Regions from separate parts of the Rossellomorea sp. NS-SX7 genome, predicted to be linked through region 4. Evidence: predicted binding sites of a transcription regulator. Region 4 holds the regulator's gene; each other region holds the start of a gene.
The links. The regulator Rex, encoded in region 4, represses fermentation and respiration genes when NADH is low (regulators of the CRP and FNR family bind a similar motif). The targets are predictions, from matches to a motif close to TTGTGAAATATTTCACAA.
Positions count from the first base shown of each region.

Region 1: ACUXV2_RS04480 (L-lactate dehydrogenase) is a predicted target of Rex. The motif match lies at 1,891-1,908, and genes of this name have one in related genera.
Region 2: ACUXV2_RS18695 (AtpZ/AtpI family protein) is a predicted target of Rex. The motif match lies at 2,674-2,691, and genes of this name have one in related genera.
Region 3: ACUXV2_RS11675 (cytochrome c oxidase subunit 2A) is a predicted target of Rex. The motif match lies at 2,997-3,014, and genes of this name have one in related genera.

Region 1 covers NZ_CM128249.1:919,190-923,310, forward strand. Annotated here, with positions in the region: gene ACUXV2_RS04470 (SIMPL domain-containing protein) at 1-405, opposite strand, end outside; gene ACUXV2_RS04475 (hypothetical protein) at 409-786, opposite strand; gene ACUXV2_RS04480 (L-lactate dehydrogenase) at 880-1,830, opposite strand; gene ACUXV2_RS04485 (tetratricopeptide repeat protein) at 2,163-3,209, shown strand; gene ACUXV2_RS04490 (histidine phosphatase family protein) at 3,276-3,830, shown strand; gene ACUXV2_RS04495 (NCS2 family permease) at 3,903-4,121, opposite strand, start outside.
Region 2 covers NZ_CM128249.1:3,779,652-3,783,772, reverse strand. Annotated here, with positions in the region: gene ACUXV2_RS18705 (serine hydroxymethyltransferase) at 1-742, shown strand, start outside; gene upp (uracil phosphoribosyltransferase) at 1,239-1,868, shown strand; gene ACUXV2_RS18695 (AtpZ/AtpI family protein) at 2,847-3,059, shown strand; gene ACUXV2_RS18690 (ATP synthase subunit I) at 3,074-3,448, shown strand; gene atpB (F0F1 ATP synthase subunit A) at 3,471-4,121, shown strand, end outside.
Region 3 covers NZ_CM128249.1:2,331,623-2,335,743, reverse strand. Annotated here, with positions in the region: gene ACUXV2_RS11690 (carboxypeptidase M32) at 1-523, shown strand, start outside; gene ACUXV2_RS11685 (b(o/a)3-type cytochrome-c oxidase subunit 1) at 584-2,233, opposite strand; gene ACUXV2_RS11680 (cytochrome B5) at 2,235-2,711, opposite strand; gene ACUXV2_RS11675 (cytochrome c oxidase subunit 2A) at 2,732-2,881, opposite strand; gene ACUXV2_RS11670 (SDR family NAD(P)-dependent oxidoreductase) at 3,304-4,074, shown strand.
Region 4 covers NZ_CM128249.1:11,942-16,062, forward strand. Annotated here, with positions in the region: gene ACUXV2_RS00085 (ABC-F family ATP-binding cassette domain-containing protein) at 1-726, opposite strand, end outside; gene ACUXV2_RS00090 (redox-sensing transcriptional repressor Rex) at 950-1,627, shown strand; gene ACUXV2_RS00095 (twin-arginine translocase TatA/TatE family subunit) at 1,682-1,855, shown strand; gene tatC (twin-arginine translocase subunit TatC) at 1,871-2,647, shown strand; gene ACUXV2_RS00105 (YdiK family protein) at 2,666-2,872, opposite strand; gene ACUXV2_RS00110 (CPBP family intramembrane glutamic endopeptidase) at 2,869-3,612, opposite strand; gene groES (co-chaperone GroES) at 4,001-4,121, shown strand, end outside.

The DNA of each region.
Region 1 (4,121 bases), 910 kb from region 4:
AAATTGAATATTCTCGACACGATTTGCTCCGCTCTTTACGGCATCATCAATGATTTTTCCCAGAGAGTCAATGTCGTTCACAGTAACCCGGAAAACATGCCTTACCTCATAACCGGTAAAGACCTGCTTTCCGTCTTCATAATTATATTGAGGAAAGATTTGATAAGTGGACGTTTGGATGTCCTTTTTCGGAATATCATTCTTCATCAGTGATTGCACAACTTTGTTTGAAATCTGGCGGTTCTGACTCTGGGCTTCTTCAAGATCTTCATTCTTTGTAACGACGCCAATAGACACAATTGCCTGATCCGGATCTACGTAGAGTGTTTGTTCCCCGGTAACCTTGATCGTTCCGCTCCGGACTTCTGTTGTTCGAATATATGATGGGTACGAATACATATTCATCGCCTATACACATGTAAAGGATCGGATCTTATCTAAATCAATGCCGAAATATACCCATCTCCAGCCGATCCATCTCCAGCCGGCAATCGAACGGCGGCCAATGAATGTTGGATAGAACCAAAACGAATCCCTTCTCAGCCAAATATAAGTGTAACGGAACATGCAGCGTCTGATGGCACCAGGGTCTACTGCGAAGGTGCTCGGTCCCCCCGGTCCAGCTTGCATGGGTGCCATTTGAGGTGTATAGTTCGGCGGCGGCCCAGGCGGCTGCTGACTACCGGAGCCTTGCTGCCCTCCAGGAGGAGGCGAGCTTGGCGGCCCTCCGCCTGGTCCTCCGCCTGGAAAACCTCCTCCAGGGAATAATTGTCTCTCATCGTACATAGAAGAACCTCCTCATAAACGAATTCTCAATAGTTTATGAGGAGGCTGCAATGGCGTGCGTGTCTATTCAATTCTCAAGTACAATCTCACAGGTTATTCCTCGAATGCTGTATCCATTATCCCTTTTAACGTCGCGGCAGAATGGTTGAATTGACCTTGTTCTTTCTCATTTAGAGGAAGCTCCACCACTTGGCGGATCCCTTCACGGTTAATGATTGCAGGAACCCCGATATAAATATCATTCTGTCCATATTCCCCTTCAAGCATTGAAGAAACGGTCAAAATACTGTTTTCATTGTTGAAAATCGCTTTCGTGATCCGGGCAAGCCCCATGGCGATCCCATAGTAGGTAGCTCCTTTCCGTTCAATGATCTGATAAGCAGCATCCCTTACATTGATAAAGATTTCATCCAGTTTGTCCTGTACCTCTTCTTTGTTCATATCAACTAATTCACTTAAGTGACTGGCTCCGATGGTCGTATGGCTCCATACAGGGAATTCTGTATCACCGTGCTCACCCATGATATAGGCATGAATGTTACGGGTATCAATGTCAAAATGCTCCCCGACCAAATAGCGCAGTCTTGCTGTATCCAAAATAGTACCTGATCCGATGACTCTTTCTTTCGGTAATCCGGAGAATTTCCATGTTGCATACGTCAAAATATCCACAGGGTTGGTAGCGACAAGAAATATGCCGTTAAATCCGCTGGCCATGACTTGTTCGACAATGCTCTTGAAGATTTTAATGTTTTTACCTACCAAATCGAGACGGGTTTCACCAGGCTTTTGATTCGCCCCGGCAGTGATCACCACGATATCAGCGTCCTGACAATCACCGTAGTCCCCGGCGTGAATTTTCATCGGAGAAGCAAATGCCAGACCATGATTGAGGTCGCGTGCATCTCCATCTGCTTTTTCTTTATTCATATCAATTAATACCAGTTCATGGGCAATTCCCTGATTTAAAAGGGAAAAGGCATAGCTAGAGCCTACAAATCCAGTTCCGATTAGCGCCACTTTATTTGTGCATTTGATTGTCATTCTTCATCACACACCTAACTTTAAGGAAGTTTTCATTGTACCCTTGGGGTATACTTTATATTGTGAATCAATTCACAAACTAATCATAACATGAATGCCTGGCTTATTCTACTTCTGAGCATATAAAAAAATACCTAAACAACGTAAAAATTTTATACTTTCACATGATTGTCATAAAATGCCGCTTTTATATAATAAAACTCTTTTTTCCTTTAATGCATTCCATTATTAAAATCCCGTCCCTCAACGCATTTAGGCCGGTCCGTAGATTTGCCTGAAGGATTTTTGCTGGGGTTCAGTGAACTATTATATAGAGGGAAGAGGTGTGAGAGATGGAATTCAGGAATGGAGATATAGGGATTCAGCCCATTAAAGAGGAAGATAAATATGTGGTAACAAAGTGGCTGTCTGACCCGAAGGTGCTTCAATACTATGAGGGAAGGGACTGTCCTTTTACACTCCAAATGGTAGAAGAAAAATTTCTCAAACCAAGTGATGGGGTTATCAGGTGCATCATCACTTATAAAGGCAAGGGAATCGGGTATCTTCAATATTATCCCATTGATGAAGAAGAGAGAAATAAATACGGATACGGTCCTTCCGATGAGGTGATTTACGGAACCGATCAGTTTATAGGTGAGCCTGACTATTGGAATCAAGGACTCGGGACCAGCATCATCAATTCTGTGAAGGGATATCTTATCGACACAGCCGGTGTTGACCGCCTTGTCATGGACCCCATGATATGGAATGAGAGAGCCATAAAGTGCTATGAAAAATGCGGATACAAAAAAATAAAACGCCTGCCTAAAAATGAAAAACATGAGGGAGTCTGGCATGATGCCTGGCTGGTTGAGTATAGACCTGAGCAGAGGAAAAGTCAGCCTGGATTACTTGAGGAGAGAATTGAAGAAGGGGTTAACCTGAGAAAAAAAGGAGATATCCAGGCTTCTATTGATCTCTTTAAAAAGATGATAGAAGAAGACCCTCTTAATGGCCATCTACATTATCAATCTGCATGGAGTCATGATGCACTCGGAAAAGAATCGGAAGCCATCCCATATTATAAAAAAGCTTTAGAACTCGGACTAAATGAGAGTGACCTTCAAGGTGCCTATGTAGGGCTTGGCAGCACATTCCGTACGTTGGGACAATATGAAAATGCCAAAAAGATTCTAAATGAAGGGATGGAAAGGTTCCCTGAGAATAATGCATTAAAACTCTTTTACAGTATGACATTACATAATGTTAAAGAGCATAGTGAGGCTATGGAAATCCTTCTTAATCTCTTGGCAGAAACATCTAGTGACCATACGATTCAGTCCTATCACAAAGCTATAAAATTTTATGCTGGTCAGTTAGATATGATTTGGGATTAGTGAGATCTTTTTTAATGCTTATAAGTAAATAAATTATACAAGTTTTTAAGAAAAGAAGTGAATGAATTGAAAACCAACATTTATTTTGTGAGGCATGCACATTCAGTGTATACCCCTGAAGAGTTGAAGAGGCCGCTATCAGAAAAGGGCACACGCGATGCAGAACGTGTGAGATCCCTCTTAAAAGATAAGAACATCCACGCTGTATGCTCAAGCCCATATAAAAGAGCGATTGAGACGGTAGAAGGAATTGCCTCACACTACGATAAAGAAATTGAAATCTATGAAGAGATGAAGGAAAGACAGCTCTCGGGGGAACCAGTCGAAGACTTCTCCCATGCGATAAAGAAAGTATGGACTGAGCCTGAATTTTCTTTCGATGGAGGCGAATCGAATAAGGAAGCGCAGAATAGGGGGATTCGGAGCTTTCTACGTATCTTAGAAAAATACGAAGGTAAAAATGTAGCCATCGGGACTCACGGAAATATCATGGTCCTGATCATGAATCATTTTGATGAACGCTATGGCTTTGATTTTTGGAAAAAGCTTGAGATGCCGGATATTTATAAAATGACCTTTGAAGGGAAATCGCTGACTGGAGTTGAGAGGGTATGGGAGTGAGCAGCTCCCGATTGGAAGATTATGAATCGAATATATAAAAAAAATCGCCCGGAATCATTCCGGGCGATTTTTTTAATGAGGCAGAAATGCCAGCTGATAGAAGAATAATACTGCAAAGATGTAGACAAGAGGATGTACCTGCTTCCATTGTCCTTTGACTACTTTTAATAGCGGATAAGAGATGAATCCAAGTGCAATTCCTGTTGCGATGCTTGATGTCAGAGGCATGCTCAGGATGATCAGGAATGCAGGGAACGCTTCATCCAGTTCATCCCATTTAATATGGGAGAT
Region 2 (4,121 bases), 490 kb from region 4:
CGTAGCGGGAGCAAGTGCGTACCCTAGAAAGATCGATTTTGCGAAATTCCGTGAAATCGCGGATGAAGTGGGCGCTTACCTGATGGTGGATATGGCTCACATCGCAGGTCTCGTAGCTGCCGGCCTTCATCAGAACCCGGTTCCTTACGCAGATTTCGTGACGACAACGACTCATAAGACACTGCGCGGTCCTCGCGGTGGAATGATCCTTTGTAAAGAAGAGTTCGGCAAGAAGATAGACAAGTCTATTTTCCCTGGTCTTCAAGGCGGTCCGTTGATGCATGTCATCTCAGCGAAGGCTGTATCGTTCGGTGAAGCACTGCAGGAATCTTTCAAAGATTATTCGCAAAATATCATCGATAACGCAGCGCGTCTTGGCGAGAGCTTAGGAAAAGAAGGCATCGACTTGGTATCAGGCGGTTCTGACAACCACCTTCTATTAATCGATCTTCGCTCACTTGGTTTAACTGGTAAAATCGCAGAGAAGGTTCTTGATGATATCGGTATCACCGTTAATAAAAACACAATCCCATTCGATCCGGAAAGCCCATTCGTCACAAGCGGAATCCGTATCGGTACAGCGGCTGTCACGTCCCGCGGTTTTGGCAAGGAAGAAATGGACGAAATCGCGTCCATCATGGCCCTTACCCTCAAAAACCACGAAGACGAAACAAAGCTGGAAGAAGCTCGCAAACGTGTTACAGATTTAACAAGCAAATTCTCTTTATATCCTGAGAAATAATAGATTGTTGGAGACCTCCTCAGAAGAATGGATTCTTTTGAGGAGGTTTTTTAATTAGGTAAATAATTTGATAGTTAGGCAGATATCTATGGTTTCAGTCGTTGAAACAGGAGGGTTATTCAAAATAAAATGTGTATTTAGGTAAAGCTACTTAGAGTATCTAAATAGAATTCTATACTTTAACTCAGCTGAATCCAGCTTTTGATTGGAGTGGAAGACTAAGACTCCTGCGGGAAAAGTGACTAATGTGAGACCCCGCAGGAGCGCCAGCGACGAGGAGGCTCACGGGTCACCCGCGGAAAGCGAAATCTTCCACGGAAATTAAAAGCGGTATAAGAAGGGTTCACTTTCTCCCATTCTTTTGATAAAACATAACGATTTCATTACACCTCCCAACTTTTATTGCTCTTAAAACCTCTTTTATGTACAATAGTCAAAGGTGTAAAACAGTATCTATTCATTTTTACATAAATCGAAATCAAAAGGAGAGAGTCGAATGGGCAAAGTATATGTATTTGATCATCCATTAATCCAGCATAAGTTAACGTTTATCCGTGATAAAAACACAGGTACGAAGGAATTCCGCGAGCTGGTTGATGAAGTGTCAACTCTGATGGCATTTGAAATCACACGCGAACTGCCACTTGAAGACATCGAAATCGACACACCGGTAAGCAAAGCCAATGCAAAAACACTTACAGGGAAAAAATTAGGGATCGTTCCTATTTTACGTGCAGGTCTTGGAATGGTTGATGGGATCCTTAAATTGATTCCGGCAGCAAAAGTTGGACATGTTGGGTTATACCGCGACCCTGAGACTCTTAAACCAATCGAGTACTACGTAAAGCTTCCGAGCGATGTGGAAGAGCGTGAATTCATTCTTGTTGATCCGATGCTTGCGACGGGCGGTTCTGCAGTTGAAGCAATCAACTCACTAAAAAAACGCGGTGCGAAAAACATCACGTTCATGTGTTTAGTGGCATGCCCTGAAGGGGTAGAAGCCATTCAGGCAGAGCACCCGGAAGTAGACATCTACATTGCGGCTCTTGATGAAAAGCTGAACGAAAAAGGCTACATCGTTCCTGGTTTAGGGGACGCTGGTGACCGTTTGTTTGGAACAAAATAAAACTGATTTATGATTCCGGCCCGCCCACACTGCGTGAATGAAGAGGAGTGTGGGCGGGCTTTAATATTGGTTATTTAGTTTTAGCATTGATTTATAAACCTGCAGGAAGTGAATAGATAAATTGAGTGGATATTGTATTTATTTCCGATTACCTAGGGGCTGGAAAAAGTATGATCCATTCCGGGGATTTATGAGCCTGATTCAAAATATACGATCCTTTTCACGATTTTATTCTCTTCTAACAATCATTCTATTTAAGCCTCCACATTATGAAACCTCTGCCTCTAGATCCCAACTCAAATGATCCTTTAAAAAGTTTCCCCTAGGTATATGGAAGTATTTACATTAAAATGTAGGGTTTCTCGTGAAAGGGGATTTCTTTATAATGAGGAGTGTGTATAGGAATCTATGATTTTGAATGGAAGTTACGGGTTTGAAGTGATGTCCGTGGTTGAATGTTACATAGTATAAATTTTGGGGTGGATGGGTCTGGTTTCCGCATATAGCGGTGTCCAGCTCCAGGGCTTAGAGGCACATGTCATAAGCCAAACCGGCCCAAAAGGCAAAATGCGCCTTTCAGGCCGATTCGTCTTATGCCACCCGCCTCTGAGCAAAGCCCTTCCACTTTTCTTGGTGGTGTCCAGCTCCGGCGGCTAGCCCCTCGAGACATAAGCTAAATTGCCCAAGAAGGCAAAGAGCGCCTTCCCGGTCAATTCATCTTATGCTTTTCGGGCCTAAGCGAGCCGCCTCCGCATTTCAATTAAATGTGTAAAAAATGTGAACATTCGACAAACACGTGGCGAGGTTGTGAACTTTTTAACTTGAACTCATTGACATAGATATTACCCTATTGTATGCTTACAAAGGATGTAAAATGATAAGGTTTTCACAAGTTTTAAATCCTTTTAAACTCTGAATTCCTTCAATTTTACACAGCTTGCCTCACGTTCAAATTTCTTTTGAATAGGAAGGGTTGAAATGGGTCAAAAAAACCAAAGCCCGTATAAAGCGATGGCGATTTATACAGCGATCTTGTCGCAACTTGTCGGCTCCATTTTAGTGGGGATTTTTCTGGGCAGATGGGTTGACCAGCAAGCAGACTCTGCACCACTCTTTTTAATCATCGGATTATTCCTTGGGTTAGCAACAGGAATCTATGCGATGCTTCGTACCTTACGACATTTATCTTAGGAGAATAATAAGATATGCCGGAACTCCATCAAATGTTTAATAGACAGCGGAAATACATATTTTACTTGCTGGCTATTTACGTCCTGGGTTGGGGATTTACCGACCACAAATCAGTATTCTTAGGGTTGACTTTAGGAACGGCTTTGAGCCTTTATATGCACTGGGGCATGACGAAGAGAGTCAGTAAATTCGGTGATGCGGTGGTACAGGGGAAGAAAGTGAGATCCCTTGGGACGACTTCACGGATGGCTGCAGCAGCCCTAGGCGTGATCATTGTAACCCGCTTTCCAGAAACTTTTCATCTCCTAAGTCTTATTTTGGGATTAATGACAGCCTACATTGTCATTATGATAGATTATTTTTTCAGCACTATTAAAACTAATAAATAGCGGGGAAGAGAGGTGAAGTAATTTGAATCATGAAGCACCTTTAGCCGAATTTATGGGCCTTACGTTCAACCTGGCCAACGTAATGATGATCACGGTAGCATCTGCAATAGTGTTTATCATCGCAGTCATATCGACACGACGCTTAGCCCTGAAACCGACTGGAATGCAAAACTTTTTCGAGTGGGTCATGGACTTCGTCAAAGGAATCATCAAGAGTAACATGGACTGGAAAACCGGTGGGCGTTTTCATATTTTAGGTCTCACAATCATTATGTATATCTTTGTATCTAACATGCTGGGTCTTCCATTCTCAGTTGTGTATGATCACGAGTTGTGGTGGAAATCACCTACAGCCGATCCAGCGGTCACATTGACACTGGCGGTTATGGTCGTGGCGCTGTCCCATTACTATGGAATCAGAATGAAAGGGTTCGGTGCATACGGTAAGGACACCTTTTTCTCACCTATGTGGTGGTTATTCCCGTTGAAAGTCATTGAGGAGTTTGCAAACACTCTTACATTGGGTCTTCGTCTTTACGGGAACATCTATGCCGGTGAAATCCTGCTGGCGCTTATCGCAGGTATGGCCGTACACGGCGGTATCGGCGGCATTCTTGGAGCAATCGCTCCGATGCTTGCTTGGCAAGGGTTCTCGATCTTTATCGGGGCAATC
Region 3 (4,121 bases), 1.9 Mb from region 4:
CTCAGTGGATGTTGATCAATTTTACAAAGCGATCAATGAATCAAAGCCGTCTTTGATCAGGATTGAAGCTGATGAACTAACCTATGCGTTACATATCATCATTCGCTATGAAATTGAAAAAGGTTTATTCAATGATGAAATCGAAGTAAAAGATCTGCCTCTAATCTGGGATCAGAAATATGAAGAATACTTGGGGATCAAACCTTCTCATAATGGTGAAGGTGTACTTCAGGATGTTCATTGGGCAGGCGGAAGCTTCGGATATTTCCCTTCATATGCCTTGGGATATATGTATGCTGCCCAATTCAAAAAGGCGATGGAAAAAGACATTCCTGACTTTGATGATCTTCTCGAAAAGGGCGAACTTACCCTTATAAAAGAATGGATGACTGACCATGTTCACAAATGGGGTAAAATGAAAAAACCTCTGGAAATCCTTCAAGAGGTGACCGGGGAAGGATTGAATGCTTCTCATCTGGCAGAGTATTTGATTGAAAAGTATACGAAAGTATATTCCTTGTAACATAAAAGTGAAAGACCGCTTCTGGACTGGAAGCGGTCTTTCTTGTCGATTTTAAGCCTCTTACCAGACCCTGAAGCCTTTTGAAGGAGGTGGACCATTCTGGAACATATCCATGAACGGTACTGTATAGGCTACTAGGATGAGGGCGGCAAGGACTGTAAGCCAAATTTTCCAATTTTCAAGAACCATCGGTGTTTTTTCTGCACCTTCCGCTACTTCACCAATCGGGAATTCCTCTTCTCCTTTTGGTGCGAAGAAAGCCAAATTAATGAAGATATATAAGACGAGAATGATCCCGATAAAGAGGATCGTCCCTCCGATTGCCTGTGCAACCTGATAAGGAATCCAGTCAAGCGCCTGCACCGCATCCCCGTAAGTAGAGAAGGAAGAACGTCTTGGTGCACCCAATAAACCTGCAGCATGCATAGCCCCGGACATGATACCCATTCCAACTGCCCATACGACGGCCTGCACAATAGCCATTTTGTTCATTGCTTTCGTCAAGACCCTTCCAGTCAAGTGAGGAACAAGCCAATAGGAAATCCCAAAGAACGTCAACACCACTGAAGTGGCGAGTGTCAAGTGGAAGTGACCAGTGACCCAGATGGTATTGTGGACGACCTGGTTCATCTGGTTCGAAGCATTGATCAATCCGCCGGCCCCTGCCGGGATGAATGCAGCCATTCCAATGAATGGGACGGTAAATCGGGCATCGCCCCAAGGAAGTTTCCTGAACCAGCCAAACAACCCTGTACCGCCTTTGGAACGTCCATACATTTCAAAGGTGGCAAATAGCGAAAAAGCAGTCATTAAAGAAGGTATAACAACCATAAATGTGAGAACGACCTGTAAAAACTTCCAAAATGCATCAATACCCGGTTCCACAAGCTGATGATGGAAGCCGACAGGGATAGAGAATAAGAGAAACAATACAAATGATAATCTTGCAAGTGAATCCGAGAAAATCTTACCACCGATGATCTTAGGTATGATGACATACCATGCCATATAGGCAGGCAATAACCAGAAGTAAACAAGCGGATGGCCGAAATACCAGAATAAAGTCCTGCTGATAAGAACGTCTACTCTTTCGACCAGCCCGAGTGACCAAGGAAGGAGCTGGAATAAAACGGTTCCTGCAACACCTAAAGTCGCAATGATCCACAGAACCATATTGATAATAGCCATGAATGTCAGTAGTGGACTGGATTCTCCAGGGTTCTGTTTTCGCCACTGTACATATTTCATGATCATAGCTGCTCCGCCTAGCCAGCTGCCGACTACCACGAAGGTCAATCCTAGATAAAAGATCCAATGAGCTTTAAGCGGCGCATAAAAAGTATAAAGTACGGTCGCTTCGTTCAAGAGAATCATCACAGCTGCCATAGCTGTCCCAAGCAGCATTACCCAGAAGCCGAGCCAGCCTAATAGACGAGAAGTACCAGAATAAGTGCCTGAGGTTCTTGAAATGGCAGCATGTTGAAAACCTAAAATAAAGAATGTGGTCAATACAAGGCCAAGTAATACCCCATGAACGGTAAGTACTTGATAATACCCGATTCCTGCAGGTAAAGTGAAACTTCCAGAACGGACCAGTACTTGTAATAAACCTGCCAGTCCTCCGAGGGCCAAAGCGATGAATCCTACATAGATATGTGCCATTGCGAGCTTACCGTCTCTACGGTCGATTTTGATAAAACGTTCAGACATTTTAGTCCACCACCTTAATCATGGATTTCATCGTATGATGACCAACTCCACAGTATTCATTGCAAACCACTAAAAATTCTCCTGTCTGATCCAATGTAGTGGTATATTCACTGATGTATCCTGGCTCGAGCATCATGTTGATGTTCGTACCGGCTACTTCAAAGCCATGAATTACATCTTTGGTTGTAGCGATTATTTTCAATGTCGATCCCTTAGGCACTTCGACTACACCTGGATCATAAAAGAATGTAGAAGCCACAAGTACAAGTTCGTAATCCCATTCCTTGCCTTCCACTTTATTTAGTCCTGGCTGATCGAAAGGTGCAATGGCATCCACTTGTTCAGGGTTAATATATGCCTTGGCGCTTGGGGGCTGATGACCTTGATGAAAAGCACTGATTCCCAAAATGATTAAAAAGATAATAAGAGAGCCGGTTCCTAGAGTCAACCACCATTTTTCATAACGATGCATGTGCATGTTCAATCACTCCTTCTTCCTTAAAAACGATTAATGAATAGCAAAAATACTCCAATCCACGAAAGGACCAGGAATCCTCCCAGCAGTAATACGGATGTAAATGTCCCTTTCAGGGAGGACGAATCTTCTACCTTCGTTTGAGTCTTTCTGTTCAGTTCTGGATTTGCCATCATACTCACTCCTTTCACCTTTTAGGTGATATTCTGGATTAACTTAATCATAATTCCAAAAATAGTCGTCCATCTGTGATAAATGTCACACCTAATAAGGGAAATTGTGAAATAAATGTGAAGTTCATCACACAATTCTCCCTAAAAGAGGATCATTCTCCTGTTCCGATAAAAATAATTGATACATAAACTGTATGAAGAAGATTGTCAGGAGGCAGGAATTGTGGAGAAATTTTATTGTGAAAAGTGCTGTCAACTATATAATGAGAAAATAAAATGTTTGTATTGCGGTGAGGTGGCAGAAATGAAGATTCATATACAAGTGCAGTCCCAACCGCACAAAAAAGAATAGAATGCTCAGCCATAAGAAGCAACTATGATAAAATATAGAAGATTCAATCAATGACAGGAGAGTGTGTGGAATGTATTTACCTTCATTTTCGTTGGAAAATAAAACGGCTGTCATCACCGGGGCAGGACGTGGGATAGGACGAGCATTAAGTATTGGACTGGCAGAAGCGGGAGCGGATGTGGTCCTGTTATCGCGGACGAAATCGGACCTGGAAGAAACGGCTGCCTGCATACATGAAATGGGACGGCATGCTTATATTCTGCCTACGGATGTAACATCCAAAAAGGAAATTCATGAGGCTGTACAATACATAGAAGAACGGGATTTGACCATCGATATCCTGATTAATAACGCAGGAATGAATATCAGATCTAATGCATTTGAAGTGACAGAGGAAGAGTGGAAAACAATCATGGATACCAATTTGAAATCTGCGTTCATGATGAGTCAGGAAATCGGAAATCATATGAAAGAGCATGGGAACGGGAAAATCATCAATATAGCTTCTGTTGCCGGCCATGTGGCTCTCCGGACAGGGGTTGTTTATGCAGCCACTAAAGCCGCGATGATCCAGATGACAAAAGTATTAGCGTTCGAATGGGGCAGGTACAATATAAACGTAAACAGTATAGGGCCATGGTATTTTAAAACCCCTTTGACTAAAGAGCTTCTCAAGAATCAGGAGTATGTAGACGACATATTGGCAGTCACCCCGTTAAAAAGGATTGGTGAACTGCAGGAATTGGTGGGTCCGGCAGTGTTCTTATCATCGGATGCGGGTAACTATGTAACCGGGCAGACGCTGTTTGTCGATGGAGGCATGACGATACAAGGTTTTTAATTTGATGTAATTGTAGAAAAAGCGGACAAATCATCGTCCGCTTTTTC
Region 4 (4,121 bases):
CTTACTCCGTTTACGGGAGATTTCATACACTTGATTGACGACGCTGTCTAGGAAATAACGGTCGTGAGAAACAATCAGTACAGCGCCTTCGTAGCTTTGCAGGTAGGTTTCAAGCCAGGATAGGGTCTCGATATCAAGATGGTTGGTCGGTTCATCAAGGATGAGAATATCAGGCTTGGTCAAGAGCAGCTTACCCAGTGCAAGGCGGGTTTTCTGACCTCCGCTTAACGTGGAGATTTTCGTTTCATAGTCAAAATCTGCGAAGTTCAAGCCGTGGAGAACGGACCGGATGTCTGCTTCGTATTGGTAGCCTCCGGATTCTTTGAAGCTTACTTGAAGCTCATCATATTCTTTTAACACACGCTGATAAACGTCTGCATCTTCGTAGACTGAAGGGTCGGCCATCTTTTTCTCAAGAGCACGCAGCTGTTTCTCCTGGGCACGGAGCCCTTCGAATACAGTCAGCATTTCATCCCAAATCGATAGATCGGATTCGAGTCCTGTGTTTTGGGCGAGGTAACCGATCGATACGCCTTTAGGCTTCGTGATTTCACCACCGTCGTACGATAACTGTCCTGCAATTATTTTTAAAAGAGTTGATTTGCCCGCACCGTTGCGGCCGACGAGTGCGACCCGGTCCCTTGTCTGTATTTCAAGTTTTATGTTCGATAAGATATTATCTGCACCAAAGTTTTTGCTAAGTTGATTCACTTGTAGTAGAATCATGACGTTTCACCTCTATTTCATAGTGCTAGTGTACCGTATTTGAGAGGAAAACGGCAATCATACATGTCTATGAATGACTATTAATCTTCACACATATGGGATAGAATATAGTGTATGATGAGTATGGGACGAGAAAAAAATGTTATCTGTTATTTTTGGAAGCGTTCACAGATGCGTGGACGACCAATGTAATGGGCTTTGAATAGATGTGGGGGAATGCAATATGAATCAGGATACAACGAAAATTCCACAGGCAACGGCTAAGCGGCTTCCGCTTTATTACCGTTTTATCAAGAATTTATACTCATCTGGCAAGCAGAGGGTGTCATCGAAGGAATTAAGTGAAGCAGTGAAGGTTGATTCGGCCACCATCCGCAGGGACTTTTCCTATTTCGGTGCATTAGGGAAAAAGGGTTATGGATATAATGTTAACTATCTACTCTCGTTTTTCAGAAAGACGCTGGATCAGGATGCACTGACAAAGGTCGTGCTGATTGGTGTCGGGAATCTGGGAACTGCCTTCCTTAATTATAATTTTATAAAAAACAATAATACGAAGATCGAGATGGCGTTCGAGGTCGATGAGTCAAAAGTGGGCACGCAGGTCGGCGATGTACCGGTCTTCCACCTTGATGACCTGGAAGAAAAGCTTGAGGATCAGAATATCGAAGTGGCGATCCTGACTGTGCCGGCTTCTTCTGCTCAAAACATCACAGACAGATTGGTCTCTTCAAAAATCAAGGGAATCCTCAATTTTACGCCGGCAAGGCTGACGGTACCGGATCATATCCGGGTTCATCATATTGATCTTGCGGTTGAATTGCAATCACTGGTTTACTTTTTAAAGCATTATTCTGAAGATGACACGGAAATGTCACAAGATGGAATTATAACGGAATAGAAAATTCTGTTGCTTTACGTTATGATAGAAGAGTACAAGAGGAGGTGTCTCATTATGCCAGTAGGTCCAGGTAGCCTCATAATCATTTTAATTGTCGCTTTACTAGTTTTCGGCCCAAAGAAATTGCCTGAATTAGGGAAAGCTTTCGGTAATACATTACGTGAGTTTAAAAACGCAACAAAAGGCTTAGCAGATGACGACGACGATAAGAACAAAAGTGCTAAGTAGAGTAGGATGAATGCCATGAGTCAAACTCAAAAAGATATGACAATGTATGAACATATAGGAGAATTGCAAAAACGACTCATGATTGTAGTCGTTTTCTTCTTGTTAGCGTTTGTAGCAAGCTTCTTTCTCGCAGAACCGCTGATTCGATATCTGCAGCATGCAGATGAAGCGAAAGAGCTTACGATGAATGCTTTTCGTCTGACAGACCCACTTAAGATTTACATGGAAATGATGGTATTCATTTCGCTGATCCTCACTGCACCGCTCATATTATTCCAGGTCTGGTCATTCATCAGTCCAGGATTATATGAAACGGAGCGTAAAGTGACCCTTAGCTATATTCCGATCTCGCTGTTATTATTTCTAGGCGGACTATCTTTTTCTTACTTCATTTTATTCCCGTATGTCGTGGAGTTCATGATGACGTTGTCTGATAGTCTTGAAATTCAACAAGTAATCGGGATAAACGAATATTTTCATTTCTTGTTTCAACTGACCATTCCATTCGGGCTATTATTCCAGCTGCCTGTCGCGATGTTGTTCTTAACGAGACTAGGAATCATCACTCCGATGATGATGGCAAAAGTACGTAAGGTTGCTTACTTCATTTTGCTGGTCATCGCAGCTTTCATCACGCCGCCGGACATCGTTTCTCACTTGATGGTGACCGTGCCTTTATTCATCCTTTATGAAATCAGCATATGGATTTCGAAGATCGGATATAAAAAGGTGCTAGAAGCGGAACAGAAGCTTGAAATGGAATTATACGAAGAAGATATAAATAAGGATTGATCCCACAGGGACCAATCCTTATTTTTTATTATCAAGTTGTTTCCTGATCTTGAAATGAATCATGACCATCCTAAGCCCCGATCCGAAGTCCAGGGTAGCCAGAAAGACCAGCATATAAGTGAAAAATCCCCAACCATCATCTCTTACATTCTGAATTGCGAAGTATGTGAAAAGTATTCCGAGCAGGAGATAGATCACTCCAGAGAAAAGCGGTGATCTTCTCATAAAAACAATCCTCCAATAAATCCTTGAATTTGTTCAGCTTCTTTCATGATCTTTTGAATTTCGTCCTTATAGATAGATTGTATTAGAACGACAGATGTATTCATCGCCACATGAGCAAAAATTGGCACGAGTATTCTTTTGGTTTTTACATATAGGAAAGCGAATGTAAAGCCCATGGCTGAATACAGAATGACATGCTCCGGTTCGAAGTGGGCAAGGGCGAAAATAATTGAACTGACCAGTGCCGCAAAGAAGAAATTCATCTTTTCATAAAGGACTCCGAAGATGATCTTCCTGAAAACGATCTCTTCCAGGATCGGCCCGATCACAGCCGCGACAAGCATCGTCAATGGCACCTTCTCGATGATCCCGATGATCATCTGTGTATTTTCAGAGCCCATTTCAATCCCTAGTGCAAATTCAATCTGGATGGCAATGGATTGGGCAAAGAAAGCGATGAAGATCCCCGCAATCGCCCACCCGATGGAGCTTCCTGCATGAAGAGGGGCGCTTCGCTCAAGCCGCGTGCTTGTTTCACTTTTCCTAAGGATGGCCCATACCACAATCAGGGTCAACGTAAAGCTGATCATCAGCCAATACCCCGGAACAAGCTGCTTTACCTGATCCGCGGGCTCTCCAAGTACATCAGTCCCGATTTTATAAAGAAGCGGAACTCCGATAATACTCGATAGCTGCATCACAATATACGCGATCAATATATATCCAAAATGTTTTTTCAACGTTTCGTCTCCTTTAATCGTCATCTTGTTCAATTCTACTAAGAAATCGGGGAGTGTTCAAATAGTAGGGGTGTTGTCATATTTATTTCACATTTTCCTGAACGATGATACGTCATTTCTATTATAAATCATACCTTGACTCTACGCGGAAAGTGAGCGCCTGCAGCGGAAATCAACGGGCCACAATTAAAGTAGAATCAGGAATACAAAGACAAACCCGGACATAGTATAGAGAGGTGTGAAAAAAGGAGGAAAATGACGAAAAAAATTTTAAGCAGGACTCTTGCAAAATGAAAACGAATTAATTATTATAATAATTGTGTTAGCACTCACAGTGAACGAGTGCTAATAAAAAACTATTTACATAATTTCAAGGAGGTTGTTTCACTTGTTAAAACCACTAGGTGATCGCGTCGTTATCGAGCTAGTCGAATCAGAAGAAAAAACAGCAAGCGGTATCGTTCTTCCGGACTCCGCAAAGGAAAAGCCGCAGGAAGGTAAAGTTGTTG